DNA from 3 places in the Paenibacillus sp. KN14-4R genome. Region 2 is predicted to be linked to each of the others. Evidence: predicted binding sites of a transcription regulator. Region 2 holds the regulator's gene; each other region holds the start of a gene.

Region 1 (5,396 bases), 1.1 Mb from region 2:
AGTAGTTCTCTTCACTCAAGAAAGGCATTGGATAAATTGTTCTGGAATCCCCATATTCACGCTCTTCGATCTTCTGTGTAATCGGAGCAATCGAGGCAGTCGAAGATTGCAAGTATGAGATCGAACCTGTAGGCGCGATAGCTAGACGGTAAGCATGATATACCCCGTGCTCAGCCACTTGCTCTTTAAGGCGAATCCAATCTGCTGTTGATGGAATTTCATGACCTTCAAACAGTGCTTGAACTTTCTCTGTAACGGGTGAGAAGTCAGTTTCGATATAACGGTCAAAGTAATTACCGCTTGCGTACTCACTCTTTTCAAAGTCCTTGAATGTCTCTTGTTTTTCTTTAGCAAGCAACATGGAGCGTTCCAAAGAATAGAAATTTAACATCATAAAGAATGTACGAACAAAGTCTTTCGCTTCTCTGGATTCATACGCAATTTTGTTATTGGCTAAGTAACCATGCAAGTTCATCGCGCCAAGACCTACGGAGTGCAATTCACGATTTGCTTTAGCAACAGATGGGATAATCGCAATATTCGTGCGGTCACTTACTTCTGTCAATGCATCCATCGAATAATGAACCGTTTCCCGCATACGCTTGTTGTTCATTACATTCACGATATTTAGGGAGCCCAGGTTACAAGAAATATCACGGTTAATAATATCTTCTTGATCGTAATCGTTGATTGTAGAAACTTCACTTAGCTGTGCAATTTCACTGCATAAGTTCGAGAATTTCACGCGGCCGATTTCTTTCAGCGCATGATATTCATTCGCGTTATCGACGAACATGATATAGGGGTAACCAGATTCCATCTGCGTTTGTGCAATCTTCGTAACGAGCTCGCGAGCCACGATTTTTTTCTTACGCACATTTGGATTATTAACCAGTTCATCATACATTTCCGTGATATCCATATCATCGAGATGAATACCATATTCCTTATACACGGTAAGTGGGTAGAATAAGTACATATCTTTATCTTTTTCCACAAGTTCGAAAAATTTATTAGGTGCAACAACGCCGAGGGACAACGTTTTGATCCGTGTTTTTTCATCGGCATTGATTTTTTTCGTATCCAAGAATGGTTCAATGTCTGCATGGAAAATGTTCAAGTATACAACACCGCTGCCATCACGTTGGCCAAGCTGATTCGCATAGGAGAATGCATCTTCAAACAGTTTCATAACCGGCAATACACCACTTGCTTTACCATCAAGACCTTTAATTTGCTCATCCGATGCGCGAATTTTACTTAAGTTCAGACTCACACCGCCACCGATCTTACTAAGCTGCAAAGCAGAGTTGATTGCAAACCCGATGGAGTTCATCGAATCATTAATTTCAAGCAAGAAACAGCTTACCAGCTCACCACGACGTTTCTTACCCGCATTCAAAAATGTAGGTGTTGCCGGCTGGTATTCTTGCGAAATTAGCAAGTCTGCATAATGCATCACTTTCTCTATATCGCCGTGTCCTAAGAACAAGGATACAACCGCGATGCGATCTTCATAACGTTCAAGGAATTTTGTATCGTCATTCGTTTTCATCGCATAGTTGTTATAGAACTTAAATGCGCTCATGAACGAAGGGAATCTAAATTTCTTGCTATATACAAATTCATAAACTTTTTTTATATCTTGAAAGTTGTAACGGTCAAAAAGAGCCTTTTCGTAATACTCGTGCTCAATAAGGTAATCAATCTTCTCTTCGAGATTATGGAAAAAGACCGTATTCTGATTCACATAGTCGACAAAGTAGCTTCTTGCTGCTTCACGATCTTTCTCGAACTGAAACTTACCCTCTTTCTGCACCATAATTTCGTTATTAAGCTGAATCCACTTCGGTATTTGCATGGACAATTTGATTTACCTCCCATTTGAATCTTTCAACATCTTTGTTCGTACCACTAAGCTCAAATTTCATTAAAAGCGGTACGTCGAACTTCTCTGAGATATGATCAGCTGCAAGTCCATACCTTGATCCCCAATTCATGTTGCCGCTGGTTGCCACTCCTCTGAGCAAATGCCCTTTTGCAGCTAAAAAATCCATTGTTGACTTCGGAGCTTGCCCAAATCCAGTTGTATAGGTCACGAGGATGAATGGCTCCTCAATATCTAGTTCCGGTGAAACTTGTACACTTTCTATATCAAGTTTATTGACAAAACGCTTCACATTACCTGTCTTTGAATCGTATGCAATAAGCATTTGATACCTCCTACTTGTCCATCTTGGCACAAAAAAACTCATCCCGGAAAGATGAGATAAGATGACAACACAATAAACCCCAGCATGCAGTATATGCACAAGCTGCGAAGTGTCGCATAGGCTTCCCATCCCTACCAGAATCCCTTATAAAGTCGATTTTCGACACCTGCTGCTCTAGGCGATGCTATAGTCACTGTTTCTATATCTAGTATGTTTTATGTAAATACAATCATAAACATCACACTATATAGTAGCATAAGCATTTTCGTTATAAAAATCAAGTTGTTTTTTATAACGATTCTTCATTGCAAAATCACAACGTTCTTGTCAATATCTATCCCATATTGTAACACAAAAAACGCACCGTTGTTTAGTTAACAATTTAGTATGATAGAATAGAAGAATGTGAAAATAACGTTTTTGGGGAGTGAAAAAGATGAAAACCGAGAAGCAAAAAATGATCGATGGGGAGCTCTACCTTGCCGCAGATCCTGTGCTGGTAGAGGAAAGAAGCCACGCGAGAATGTTGACTCGATTATATAATCAAACGACTGAAATTGATGGTGACGAACGTGAAAGATTGCTAAAAAAATTATTTGGTTCGACAGGTAAAAACTTGTACATTGAGCCAACGTTTAAAGTTGATTATGGCTATAACATCCAAATCGGGGAAAATTTTTATGCCAATTTTGACTGTGTCATTTTAGATGTATGCCCGGTCATATTTGGAGATAATTGTTTCCTAGCTCCAGGTGTACATATTTACACAGCAACCCATCCATTAGATCCAATCGAACGTTGTAGTGGCGCGGAGTATGGGAAGCCAGTTAAAATTGGACACAATGTATGGCTTGGGGGCAGATCGGTTATTAACCCAGGGGTCACAATCGGAGATAACGTAGTCGTTGCATCAGGTGCTGTCGTAACAAAAGATGTTCCGAGTAACGTTGTTGTTGGCGGCAATCCCGCAAGAGTGATTAAAGAAATCCCACAAAGTTCATCCCACAAAGCACAATAATTTAAAGGAGTCCTTTACTTAAAAAGGACTCTTTTCCTTCATCTATAATTTCTCGCAAAAAGACCGTCGCATTATTTAGCGACGGTTTCCTGTATCAATCAGCTTTTTTAATATTTATTATTTATTAATAACGATCATTTGTTTCTTCTTCTTTTCCTCTGGGGGAATATCTGTGACGAATTGTCTGATGTGCTTTCTTCTACATTCCAAATCCAGCTGTATATTAGATCCAACCTGGAATGCGGAGGCAGCCGCTATCGCTATTACTTTAATTCGATTGACCTTGATCCTTGAACACTCATTATTCACAACCATACAGACATCCCCATATTGATCCACCTGAGGGATATTCCGGGAAAACACGCTATAATCTGCATATTCACCTTCATCTTCAAAAAATACGGCCACCTCACGCTGCAAAGCTAAATCTTGTGAGTATGCCCGAATATAACCTGAATCCCCACAAATAAAAGTACATCCTCCTGAAATATTTTCGATAAGAATGCAATTCACACAAGACACTCGTTCCACGAAGCTTCCTCCTCACCGAGTATGAGCCAACGGGACAAGTGGACCTACCAATACGGATTCTGGCGGCGTATCAAAAGCGGATGAACAATTAATGACCTTGGAATCCCCTACTAAAAATACAGAGGAACTAGCCACAGCCAGAACGCGAATATGTCCCACACAGATCTCTTTATTCACTACTGTCAAATTCATGATCATCACTCTTCTTTTCGAAATAATTGATTGATGTGCTGCTTGATTGCCATGTTAATATCTTGCTTCATTTGCTCGACCACCGAAATCCTCAGATTATGCCTATCATTTGAATCCATATCATTGCGTTTGGGGCCCATGTAAAACCGTATCCGTTCATCAATTTGCTTCCGAATGTCTTCAATCATGACTTCTGTATAATGATTTCCCAATACAATTTGATAGTTATTTTTTAACAATTCAAGCTCACGGGGCACTTCTTCGGTGAGATGACGAGTTACCTCCTCATGAATTTGTATAAATAGCTCCGAACGACTATCATCATTTTTTAATTGTTCCATCGATTGTCCATTCACTGTAAAATCTTCGATGGATTTCCCAACATTCGGGGTTAATCCGATATTTAAGGTCCCATCCAACTTCTCTATTTTCAATTGATCAAATTTATATTCAATCCGATCAATTTTCGTTTCACTGCGCTCTTTAATCGCATTAACATCTATCTGCAGTTGTTTCATCATTTGTTCCAGCTCAAGGAGCTTATCGGTCTGCCAATTCAGATAGTTGATGACTTGTTGGTAAAAAAGCGACTGCATCGCATTCCCTCCCCTTCTCATTCTATGCATGGGGTGAGACGCTCATACGTCATTGTCACATTTCTACTTCACACGAGGCAAGGGAACTAACGGTGCACCAGGAGACTCCTGTTGCTGAAACTGCGGTGCAGGCCCTGTAAACCCACCTGTATTATATAAATTAGATAGGGCGCGAATCTCACCTGCAGTACCAATTTGAAAAACAGACGAGTTCGTAACGGCTTCAATTCGGAGTTGATGAATCGTAATGCATTGATGTACGGTCAAGTTCATATTATTCACACGACCCTTACATTTGGACTATCGATAAGATCCGGATCATTCGTGTTGGTGCTGCTTGCTTGGTTATTTATAATAGAGGTGCCGGCGAATGTGTCGCCCGTTGTGAATGAGTTGGCTCCTGCATACGTCTTGGAAGAGCTGCTAAGTATGACCGCAGCCGTATCACCGATTAGGACATTGGAACTGGGGCCGACACTGACGATCTTTACATTCCCTACAATTGAAGGCATCGGTCCTCCTCCCATCTAAACGTACTCCCTATCCATCATTGTATGTAAATATTCGCCTATATGTCACTTTCTGTTTGATTCATCCATATAATAAATTAAAGAGTCAGGAGGATTACATGATGAGTCCAAACACGAAAAATGCGAATTGGTTTTCAGATGATCCTTTTTTCAACAATAAACTTCCATTAAAAGGACTGGGAGACAACTTAAATCTAGATCCCTCTTTTGTCGAAAAATATGTAAAAGATGTTTTAAAACAAGCATCCGTCAACAGCATGCATGTAGGTAAATCTCACCTCCCTTATGAATTATTTGAAATGCACAACGCTGTGAT
Region 2 (5,396 bases):
ATGAATAATAATCGGTACTTTATTTAAGCGTGCACCAAGAATGACCGGAACCGAGACAAAACCACCTTTTGAAAATATGAGATCAGGTTTGCGCGACTTGATAATCTGATAAGCTTGCACAACGCCCTTGCATACTTTAAATGGGTCCTTGAAATTACTCCAACTCCAATACCTTCTCAGCTTTCCAGTTGCGATTGGAAAATAGTTCACATCCACAAGTGACGCTACGAGCTGCTTTTCAATTCCATTTTCAGAACCGATATAATCAACTGTACAGCCTTGCTCCAGATAATGCGGCATCAAAGCCAGATTAACAGTAACATGCCCAGCAGAACCGCCACCGGTAAACATAATTTTTTTCATCAAAATAATCCTCGTATTTCATCATGATTTGATTCCATTATTCCTTTTAGTAGTTGACTATTGGAATATTGTGGAATAATGTTGTGTTATTATTTATCTAAAAGGAGCATTGATTCTCATGGAACAAAAAGCGAATGTTTATTGGCGTATTTCCATCTATATTCTTATTTTTACAATCATATTGTTTTTATTCTGCCTTGCAGTTAATATTCCACGCGGAGGTATTTACTCATTTAGTGCTCAGTGTATACTGGTTCCTATTGCTTTTATTTTCTCCTTATTATCATATAAAATAAAGAAAAGTTTCAAATCAATTTTAATGATGATATTACCATTGCTCTCATTTCTGATTGTTCCAGCTTATTGGTTTATCGGTACTTTATTATTTGGACCATAGCTCTTATGGCGCAAAAAACATTATACTACAAGCTGGCGCGGAATTAATCCACGTCAGCTTATTTAGTTTCTATGGTAATATATTGATTGTCTGATTTATCAAAGAAATAAAGGGGAAATTCCTATGGCAGAAAAAACAAGAGTTATCGATGTCGTACCTTACCAACCCACGTGGAAAGAGTCTTTTACCGAAATTAAAGCCATGATTCAATCCTATATCGGTGATCTTATCTTGCGCATCGAACATGTCGGCAGTACTTCCGTAGAAGGTTTACCTGCTAAGCCAATCATTGACCTGGATGTCGTCATTGATTCCTATGAAGTACTGCCTGCTATTATCGAACGATTAGCCAAAGAAGGCTATGAACATCAAGGCAATCTAGGCGTCGATGGCCGCGAAGCATTCCAACGTACTTTTGACGACGGGCACATGAAATACCATCTGTACGTCTGCCCCAAAGACGGCAAAGGCTATTTCGAACACATCGCCTTACGCGACTACCTTCGTGCCAACACCGATGCTCGCAATGCTTATGGTGAACTGAAACAACAACTTGCCATTAAGCATCGTTATGATATCGATAGTTATGTGAATGCCAAAACCGATTTTGTTCGAGATATTCTAAGTAAAGCAGAACTACATACGCAAACGATCAATTGGAAAATGGGTGCTAACGGGCGCAAATTTATCGCTTCTTTTAGCGGCGGGAAAGATAGTACACTAGCTCTCTATAAAGCGATGCAGGTCGGAGAAGCCCTTGGACTTATTGTCATGTTTGAGGAAGAAGGGCAACGTTCAAGAGCTCACGGCATGCCGCAAGAAATCGTCAAGGCTCAAGCTGAATCCATCGGATTACCTATCTTTTCAGCTGCAACAAGCTGGACGGAATATGAACCGAACTTAATGCGACTATTAGGGAAAGCTAAACAACAAGGTGCAGAAGTATTAGTATCAGGGGATATCGATGTTCCTGCACATGGAAACTGGCTTGATCGGGTTACACAAAATGCAGGATTAAAACTAGGGATGCCTCTTTGGGAAATGGGTCATCGAGAAGTGGTTGAACAATTCATCGGCTTGGGATTCGTGACAATCATCGTCTCGGTCAATTTAACAAAAGGCATGAACGAAGAGGATCTAGGGCGTACGTTAACCCTTGAGTATGTGAAAGAGCTTGAGGATCGAGGAATTGACCCTTGCGGAGAAAGTGGAGAGTTCCACACGACTGTCATCGATGGTCCCCTATTTAAAAACCCTATACCTGTTCGCAAATGTGCGATTATTAAGGATGAGAAATATGCATATCTGCCATTGGAGTTAGATAATGAAGCAAATCATCCTTGAAAACGACAGAGAGTCGTCTAAGTCCTGGAAAGCGAAGCGTTCCGCCTTTGAAAATTTGTTCTAACCCTCTAATCTAATCAAGAGAACAAATTTTCAACAGCGGATGGAAGGACTTAGACGACTCGTCGTCGACTTTCAAAAACGTTATTCTTTTCCAATAAGATAAATTAATTAACTCCCCTTAACAGCCTTCTTCCGTTCAACTAGCTTATATACTTGCTCCAGTACGATACAAGTTACCATCCCCAGAATCAGTCCATTATTCGCCACTGTCCGAAGCAACCCTGGCAATTGCCCAATCGCTGTCGCCGGAATAAACATACAACCAATCCCGATCATCAAAGATACCCCAAGTATAAACCGGTTCTTATCATTGAGTTCAATATTGCGATACTCCTTTAAGCCAAGCCCAATCATCGAAGCAAACGGAACGAAAATTGTTGCATACCCAACTGGCATCGGAATGGAAGAAAAGAATGCTGTTAATGTCGGGAAGAAACTAATCCCTATCATAAACACACTCGCTATAATAAACGGCAGCCGTTGGAAAATGCTCGTCGTTAGAATAAAACCCGCTGTACCAGAGATCGGCACACAGCCCATCGCAGAGAATACACCCCCAAGCATACTATTAACCCCCATGATCGCCGTAGTACGGTTATAAGGAATATCCTGCACATCCCCGCCTTTACTTTTCACAACGTCAGCAGTTATTTTGATGCTTGTGATCATATTCGTCAGGAGCAAAAGACTAATAAAGATCGAGGTCACCAGAATCCCAGAATCAAACATCGGTACTCCCCATTCGAATGGCTTAGGAGCTGAGAACCATGTATCAACGGGTGTCTGTGGCTGACTCACACCAAATAGCATAAACAAGATCCAACCTGTTGCAAGGCTTATGAGTATCGAATAGTTACGGAAGATCGCAAACCGACTTCGCGGTAAAATCATTGCAATAATCACGGTTAAAATAGCAGGAACGGCTACTTGTAAGTTAACTACCGTAGAGGATAAATAGCCAATCCCCATTATGCCTTTCATAAAAGAGCCGCTTAATTGCGCCACAAGCAAAATCAAATATGTACCAATGACAAGCGGTGTAAAAAGCTTCGAAATCGAAGCTGTCCAGCGGAACAATGCAATGACCGCGAATAAAATACCCGCTATGATCATGCCCATTTCAAGCTGCTGCAAACCAACCGAAAGACCTAGAGTACCTGATGCGATTAGTCCAGCATAAACCGTAAATACCCCCCACCAGAGCCCTGCCGGGTTTTCCATAATCGGCAATCGATGGCCAAATATCGTCTGCAATAAGCCCGACAAGCCAATTAACAAGAAAGTTCGCTGTATCATACTGGATATATCTTCTGGCGGAAACCCAAAAGCATGCCCAGCCGCAATTGGCGCGACTAAACTGCCTGCAAGAATGAATACAACCCATTGGAACGAGGAAAAAAATAATTTCATTGGTGACACTCCTATCTTCTTTTCGAACAACCCGCTCTTTCTTCAGTCCACAAAAAACCGTCGACCAAATCGACGGTGTGATCGCTCTTTTTTATTTCTTAGGCAGTTCATCTTCATTCTTTCCAAGAATCTGTGTTAGTTCTTTTAAAAACATGTTAATGTCCTTGAATTGTCGGTAGACCGAAGCAAATCGAATATAAGCCACTTCATCAACAGGATACAGCTGTTCCATTACAACTTCACCTATTGCTCTCGAATCAACTTCTGCTAAAGCTGTTGTACGCAGCTGCAGTTCTACCTCAGTCACTATTTTCTCTAATCGCTCCATAGAGACAGGTCTTTTCTCACATGCGCGGATCAAGCCGCGAAGCATTTTTTCACGGGAAAATTCTTCTCGTGATCCATCCTTTTTAATAACAATTAGCGGTGTCTCTTCTACGGTTTCAAAAGTTGTGAATCGCTTCAGACATTTCTCACATTCCCGGCGGCGACGAATCGATTTATTCTCATTAGCCGCTCTGGAGTCTAACACTTTTGTTCCTGAGTGATCGCAATATGGACACTTCATTTTCCTCACCTCACAATTGTTCGAATTTGCCAGTTGTTACTTGTAATGAACCTTGAGAAAACGAGCATAATAGATTTACCAACCAAGAGGAGGTGAACACACATGGCAGGTAACAACACTTTGATCGTTCCTCAAGCTAATGCAGCTTTGGATCAAATGAAATATGAAGTAGCTCAAGAGCTTGGTATCACTATCCCACAAGATGGATACTATGGCAACATGGCTACTCGTGACACTGGTTCCATCGGTGGTAACATCACAAAACGTCTAGTCCAAATGGCTGAACAACAATTAGCTGGACAAGGACAAAGCCGTTAATTCACCAAGGCAACCAAAGAAGGAGTGCTGGAGGAAACTTCAGCGCTTCTTTTTTAATCAGACAAATACCATTATGAGGCCTTGTCCCAGTTCACACCATAAATTTTATAATATTTATGATAATAGTACAAAACACGTTGAACAAAATGTCGCGTTTCACCGTATGGAATTTGTACAGAATTTTTCTCCGTACCATCCCAAGTTCCGTTTTGTATCCATTTTTTAACATTACCTTGTCCAGCATTATAAGCTGCAACCGCGATGACCATATTACCATCGTATTGATTAAGCAGCCAATTTACATACCAGGTTCCCATCTGAATATTAAAATTGGCATCCATCACATTATCCATTGATCCTGACAGTCTACCAAGCTCATTGATCCATTTCGCGGTTTCTGGCATAAGCTGCATTAACCCGAGTGCGCCTTTCTTACTCGTTTCATTCGGTTTGTAATTACTTTCCACACGAATAATTGCAGCTATTAATAATGGATCTACATTATAAGTCTCTGCATGTTTTTTGATTTCAGTGCGAAAATGAATCGGATAGAGCAAAGTTGAAAATGTCTGCGAAAAGACGAACATCGTACATGTAATGATAAGCAGAAGTATCGCGAAAAATCGTTTTTTCCGAAAAAAACTCATTCGAATGCGATTCCCTTCCAAAAGGTTTCGATCTGCTCTTCTGTGGCTTCAATGGATCCACGATTATCAATTACAATATCTGCTCGCTGCCGCTTCTCTTCGATGTTCATTTGGGAGTGCAATCGGCTTTCCGCCTCTTCTATATTATAACCATCTCGGCTCATTAATCGCTCTATTTGTTTGTCGCGAGGGATGTAGACGACCATTACTTGTTCAAAAATGACCTCATATCCGGATTCATAGAGTAGTGGGATGTCCACCACAACAAGCTTGTCCGGATTAGCAA
Region 3 (5,396 bases), 130 kb from region 2:
TGGAATGGCTGAGGGACTCAAGGTTGAGTTTACAGAAGGTGCGCTGACTCCATATGAAGAGGAATTAGCAGCGAAACTAGTTGCGGAGAAATACGGAACAGAGGAATGGAACTTGAAGAGATAAGTGGATACAGAGAAATAGGCAGAACGACGCATACCGCAATAGGTACACGTCCACTTTTATCATTCAAGTGAGCGTGGCACAATTGCGGTATGCGTGTTAAAAGATGTATACGTGCGTGGGATCTTAGCTATTGCGAGAACCACGCTCTATGTGCTGTGTAAATAGGGCTTGCAGCTTGCGGGTAATAGGGCCAGGCAGGCCTCCACCAATCGGTCGATTGTCGATCTGAATGATCGGTGTAATCTCTGTTGTAGTGCCAGTAATAAAGGCTTCATCTGCCTCATAAAGAGCTTGTAGATGAAAGGCTTCTTCCTGTACCTCGATACCTGCTTGAGCTGCAAGTTCAAGAACAACAGCACGAGTCACGCCGTGTAGAATCAGATGATTAGCCGGATGTGTGTAGAGCGTATGATTTCTTACCATCATCATGTTGGAAGCACTGCACTCGGTTACGATCCCGCTGCGATGTAAGATCACTTCATCTGCGCCTTGATCAATGGCAGCTTGTTTAAGCATAACATTAGGTAATAGGTTTAGTGTCTTCAGATCGCAGCGCAGCCAGCGGATGTCATCTGCCGTTATCGCTGTTATGCCACTGTCCATCGTTGACAACGGTCGATCAGATTGGCGGCAGTAGGCCATGAGAATCGGTTTTGCTTTTGTTGGAAAAGGATGGGCTCTAGGTGCTTCGCCTCGAGTAATCTGGATATAGAGTGTTCCAAGCTTCGTATGGGTCTCATTAATGAGTTGGTCTAAGATGTTTTCGATTTCTTCGATGGAGTACGGAAGTTCAATCCGCACTTGCTCTGCAGTTCGAATGAGTCGCTGCAGGTGCTTCTCCTTTTCAAATAACTGACCGTTATAAATGCGGAACACTTCATATACACCGTCACCAAAGTAATAACCTCGATCATCGGGTGAAATATGGACATCAGATTCTGGCATGAATTGATCACGATAATAGATCATTGGCAATCGCCCCCTCAAGTTAAATTTAGCAAAATGTTCTGATAAACACAAAGCATGTTTGATGAAAAAGAGAGCAAATTTAAGTAAATAAGAGAAAAAGTATTTGCTGCTTGACTTACATGTTGTTATTTCATGGAACGAGGACTAGCGACACAATATATTGTGTTATATAATGATTAAAAGATCTATATATAGTGTGTTTTACATAAAGAGTTTATTGCTAAAAAGGTTGTCCTATGCTATATTGTTGGTCTTGTATTTTTCTTTGGGAGGGTGTTGCCACGATGGGAACCATGCAAATGAAACAATTAGAGGGTTTGAGTGAAAAGATTTTTTTGGATCGCTATGCACTGAAAGATGCAGATACAAACAACACGAAAGTTGGAGATACGGTCCTTGTTTTAACGAAAGATGATCCTAAATTTCCTACCAAAGAAGTAGGTGAGGTCATTGAGCGAATGGGGAAGCAAGTTAAAGTAAAGCTTCGCACAGGAGAAGTGATCGACTCTCATGTTGAGAAGTTGACGTTAAATGTGGAGCATTCCCCATCCCAGTTGTGGGATCGTCTGGCTGGTGCAATGGCATCTGTAGAAACAACACCCGAGAAGAAGAAGGAATGGACGGACAAATTCAGATATATTCTTGAGGATTGGAAGCTGGTGCCTGGTGGTCGTATTGCTGCAGGTGCGGATGCCAGTGATGAATTAACATTGTTTAATTGCTATGTCATACCATCTCCACACGATTCCCGCGGTGGGATTATGACGACTTTATCGGAGATGACTGAAATCATGTCACGCGGCGGTGGTGTAGGAATTAACTTATCTTCACTGCGTCCGCGTCGTGCGATTGTAAAAGGTGTAAATGGATCTTCTTCAGGTGCAGTGTCATGGGGCGGATTGTTCTCTTACACAACAGGATTAATCGAGCAAGGTGGCAGCCGCCGCGGCGCGCTTATGCTGATGATGAATGACTGGCATCCAGATCTAGTTGATTTTATTACGGTAAAATCCACAATGGGTCAGATTACGAATGCGAACTTATCGGTTTGCGTAAGTAATGGTTTTATGAAGGCCGTAAAAGAAGACCTCGAGTGGGAGCTTGTATTCCCGGATACAACGGACCCTGACTATGATAAGATGTGGGACGGTAACTTGGACGCTTGGAAAGCACTTGGCAAAGAAGTGAAGCTGTACAAGACCGTTCGTGCACGTGAAGTGTGGCATACGATTATTGAAATGGCTTGGAAATCGGCAGAGCCGGGCGTTGTATTCATGGAGCGCTATAATGATATGTCGAACTCATGGTATTTTAACCCGATTATTTGTACGAATCCGTGTGGGGAACAAGGCTTGCCAGCATGGGGCGTATGTAATTTATCTGCGGTGAACTTGTCCAAGTTCTATAATGCGGAGAAGCATGATGTAGATTGGGAAGACCTTGGACGTACAGTTCGTTACTCGGTGCGTTTCCTCGACAATGTGATCGATAAGACACCGTATCATTTTGAAGAAAATAGGGTCAATCAACAAGGTGAACGCCGTATTGGTTTGGGTACAATGGGTCTTGCTGAATTGATGATTAAGTTGAAAATTCGCTATGGATCACCAGAATCGATGGTATTCCTAGATAAACTATATGGTTTTATGGCAAAAGAAGCGTACCTGTCCTCGGCGGAAATTGCGGGTGAAAAAGGTTCGTTCCAACACTTTATTGCAGATCAATTCCTACAAAGCGGATTTATGAAAAATATGCTTGATGCTTTCCCAGAAGTAGGTACAGCGATTCAAGAAAACGGGATGCGTAATGTAACGGTTATTACACAAGCGCCGACTGGAAGTACAGGCACGATGGTGGGCACTTCAACAGGGATTGAACCCTACTTTGCTTTTGAATACTTCCGTCAGAGTCGTCTAGGTTTCGATAAACAATATGTGCCGATTGCGCAAGAATGGCGTGATGCACATCCAGGTCAGGAACTGCCGGATTACTACGTGACAGCAATGACGTTGTCTGCGGAGGATCATATCCGCGTACAAGCAGTGATTCAACGTTGGGTCGATTCCTCGATCTCGAAGACTGCCAACTGCCCGGCAGACTTCACGGTTGAAGATACGAAACAGCTGTATGAGTTGGCATTCGAGCTAGGTTGTAAAGGGGTTACGATCTATCGGGACGGAAGCCGCGATGTGCAGGTGTTATCTACGTCCGAGAGCAAGAAGGATGAAGAGAAGAAGGTAGAGACCAAAGCTGAAGAGCCTACTGTTAGTGAGGCTGACAATGTAGTCGATAAGGAGTACAAACGTCGTCCTCAAATATTGCGCGGCGCGACATATAAGATCAATACGCCATTCGGCATGGCCTATATTACAATCAACGATATGAACGGAACGCCAAGCGAGATCTTCTTGAATGTAGGTAAAGCAGGTTCAGACGTCTTTGCAATGGCAGAAGCGTTAGGCCGCGTGTGCTCGTTATTCTTACGTTATGGGGATCATGGCAATAAAGTGAAGCTGCTCGTGAAGCACTTGAAAGGCATAGGTGGTTCCGGTGCGATTGGCTTTGGAGCTAATCGCGTAGAGTCCATTGCCGATGCGGTAGCTAAAGCGCTGGAGTCGCATGCGGATTATATGGCGGAGAGTGCATCGCCGTATTTGTCTGCGGCGAGAGAGGTTACAGCAACAATCCCTCAACCAGTAGTTGAGTCGATGGGAGTGGGGGCAGCATCCGCTGCTTCAGAAAGTGCGTCTGTGATGACTTCGCTTGATCTGTGTCCTTCGTGTGGAAGTGCTTCGCTCATAAACAGTGAAGGATGCAAGAGCTGTTCAAACTGTGGGTTTAGTAAGTGTAATTAATGTGTAACTGACGATTGAATGCAATGCGTTTATCATGGGAGGTATCTTAAATTGGCTCAACGCTATATCATCACAAGATCGTTTCAGGAAAATAACGATTCAACAAAAACAATAACTTTAGAAGAATGCAAAGCGTATTTTGCATCCAAACCTGACTTCACCTATACATCTGTGTTTACAGTGAAAGGTGAGACGACTATGTCCATTGAGGGAGAGTTCTTCATGTGGAATCATGGTGATATTCAAATTCCTTTCCGCTATTATGAGGGAGATATTTATGTATCAGGTTCCAATGAAGCTGTGATTCCCGTGATGATGGAGATCGCAAGCGAGTTAGGAGCAGATGTAGCGGAAGGGTAATTGAAACCTATTTTGAAACAACAAAAATGGAGCCGCACAAACGAGCGGGCTCCGTTTTTATTTCTCTTTGCTGCTTATAACTTTGCAATTTAAACAATTAAGTGTAGTATTAATCTTTAGTTTGCTGGCAGACTTATTGTCTCAGGAGTTAGAGAGGAAGGTCCTTATCGGTATGGAACTAGAATTATTATTATTGGGTTTACTGAAGATTGTGTTGATCAATATTGTACTGAGTGGAGATAATGCTGTCGTTATTGCACTTGCTTGCCGAAATTTGCCTGCTGAGCATCAGAAAAAAGCAATATTTTTCGGCAGCTTCGGTGCCATTGTGCTGCGTGTGATTTTAACTTTTGTGGCGGTGTGGCTGCTGCAAATTCCGTTCGTTCAAGTGCTTGGCGGGCTGCTGTTAGTATGGATTGCCGTCCAATTAATGATGAATGAAGAGCAGGAAGAGAATATATCTTCCAGCCAGCATCTAGGGGCGGCAATCAAAACGATCCTTTTTGCCGATCTGATCATGAGCTTGGACAACGTGCTTGCCGTTGCAGGAGCAGCTGACGGAAATCTTCTGCTGATCGGTTTGGGACTTGCTATTAGTATTCCATTGATCATCTGGGGCAGTAAATTTCTGATGATGCTTATGAATCGATTCCCGATCATTGTTATGCTTGGTGTTGCGTTGTTAGGGTTTACGTCTGGAGAGATGATCATGAGTGAACATGTGATCGAATCCCGTATGGAGACGTTTCATCCCGCTTTCCACTACGTGCTTCCGATTTTGCTTGCTATCACAGTTATTGTTGTGGGTAAGTTGTTGCAAAAGAAACAAAAGGACAAGCCGGTTCGAGCTGAGGCGGTTGAATCTCCATAAAAGAGTGAAAGAGCTCACAGTAATGAGGATTAGTGCTCAAATACTGTGGGCTCTTTTTATAAATCGTCTTGATTAAAACATGGACCAATTTCCTGTCTTGCGAGCATGGTTCTCAGCCTTCCCTAAGATGCGGATGGTGATGAGGATGAGCCCCACATTCAGCACAATTAGTGCTGCAGCCATGTTCCACCAAGATGAGCTAATACTGCCTCCGATT

Evidence for each region. The regulator NrdR, encoded in region 2, represses ribonucleotide reductase genes. The targets are predictions, from matches to a motif close to AACACNATATATNGTGTT.
Region 1: nrdI (class Ib ribonucleoside-diphosphate reductase assembly flavoprotein NrdI) is a predicted target of NrdR. The motif match lies at 2,451-2,468, and genes of this name have one in related genera.
Region 3: ACSBOP_RS14915 (adenosylcobalamin-dependent ribonucleoside-diphosphate reductase) is a predicted target of NrdR. The motif match lies at 1,243-1,260, and genes of this name have one in related genera.

Annotation. Positions count from the first base shown of each region.
Region 1 covers NZ_CP197466.1:2,054,239-2,059,634, reverse strand. The annotation lists gene nrdE (class 1b ribonucleoside-diphosphate reductase subunit alpha) at 1-1,861, opposite strand, end outside; gene nrdI (class Ib ribonucleoside-diphosphate reductase assembly flavoprotein NrdI) at 1,833-2,213, opposite strand; gene ACSBOP_RS09730 (maltose acetyltransferase domain-containing protein) at 2,650-3,231, shown strand; gene ACSBOP_RS09725 (spore germination protein GerPE) at 3,349-3,762, opposite strand; gene ACSBOP_RS09720 (spore gernimation protein GerPD) at 3,775-3,954, opposite strand; gene gerPC (spore germination protein GerPC) at 3,960-4,550, opposite strand; gene ACSBOP_RS09710 (spore germination protein GerPB) at 4,614-4,823, opposite strand; gene ACSBOP_RS09705 (spore germination protein) at 4,829-5,062, opposite strand; gene ACSBOP_RS09700 (Hsp20/alpha crystallin family protein) at 5,179-5,396, shown strand, end outside.
Region 2 covers NZ_CP197466.1:3,174,764-3,180,159, forward strand. The annotation lists gene ACSBOP_RS15595 (undecaprenyldiphospho-muramoylpentapeptide beta-N-acetylglucosaminyltransferase) at 1-363, opposite strand, end outside; gene ACSBOP_RS15600 (hypothetical protein) at 482-760, shown strand; partial or broken gene ACSBOP_RS15605 (GrpB family protein) at 962-1,327, shown strand; gene ACSBOP_RS15610 (diphthine--ammonia ligase) at 1,424-2,104, shown strand; gene ACSBOP_RS15615 (purine/pyrimidine permease) at 2,276-3,577, opposite strand; gene nrdR (transcriptional regulator NrdR) at 3,669-4,145, opposite strand; gene ACSBOP_RS15625 (small, acid-soluble spore protein, alpha/beta type) at 4,248-4,463, shown strand; gene ACSBOP_RS15630 (lytic transglycosylase domain-containing protein) at 4,535-5,110, opposite strand; gene coaE (dephospho-CoA kinase) at 5,107-5,396, opposite strand, start outside.
Region 3 covers NZ_CP197466.1:3,049,026-3,054,421, reverse strand. The annotation lists gene ACSBOP_RS14925 (lipoate--protein ligase family protein) at 1-124, shown strand, start outside; gene dat (D-amino-acid transaminase) at 248-1,093, opposite strand; gene ACSBOP_RS14915 (adenosylcobalamin-dependent ribonucleoside-diphosphate reductase) at 1,378-3,948, shown strand; gene ACSBOP_RS14910 (hypothetical protein) at 4,000-4,308, shown strand; gene ACSBOP_RS14905 (TerC family protein) at 4,481-5,179, shown strand; gene ACSBOP_RS14900 (ABC transporter permease) at 5,252-5,396, opposite strand, start outside.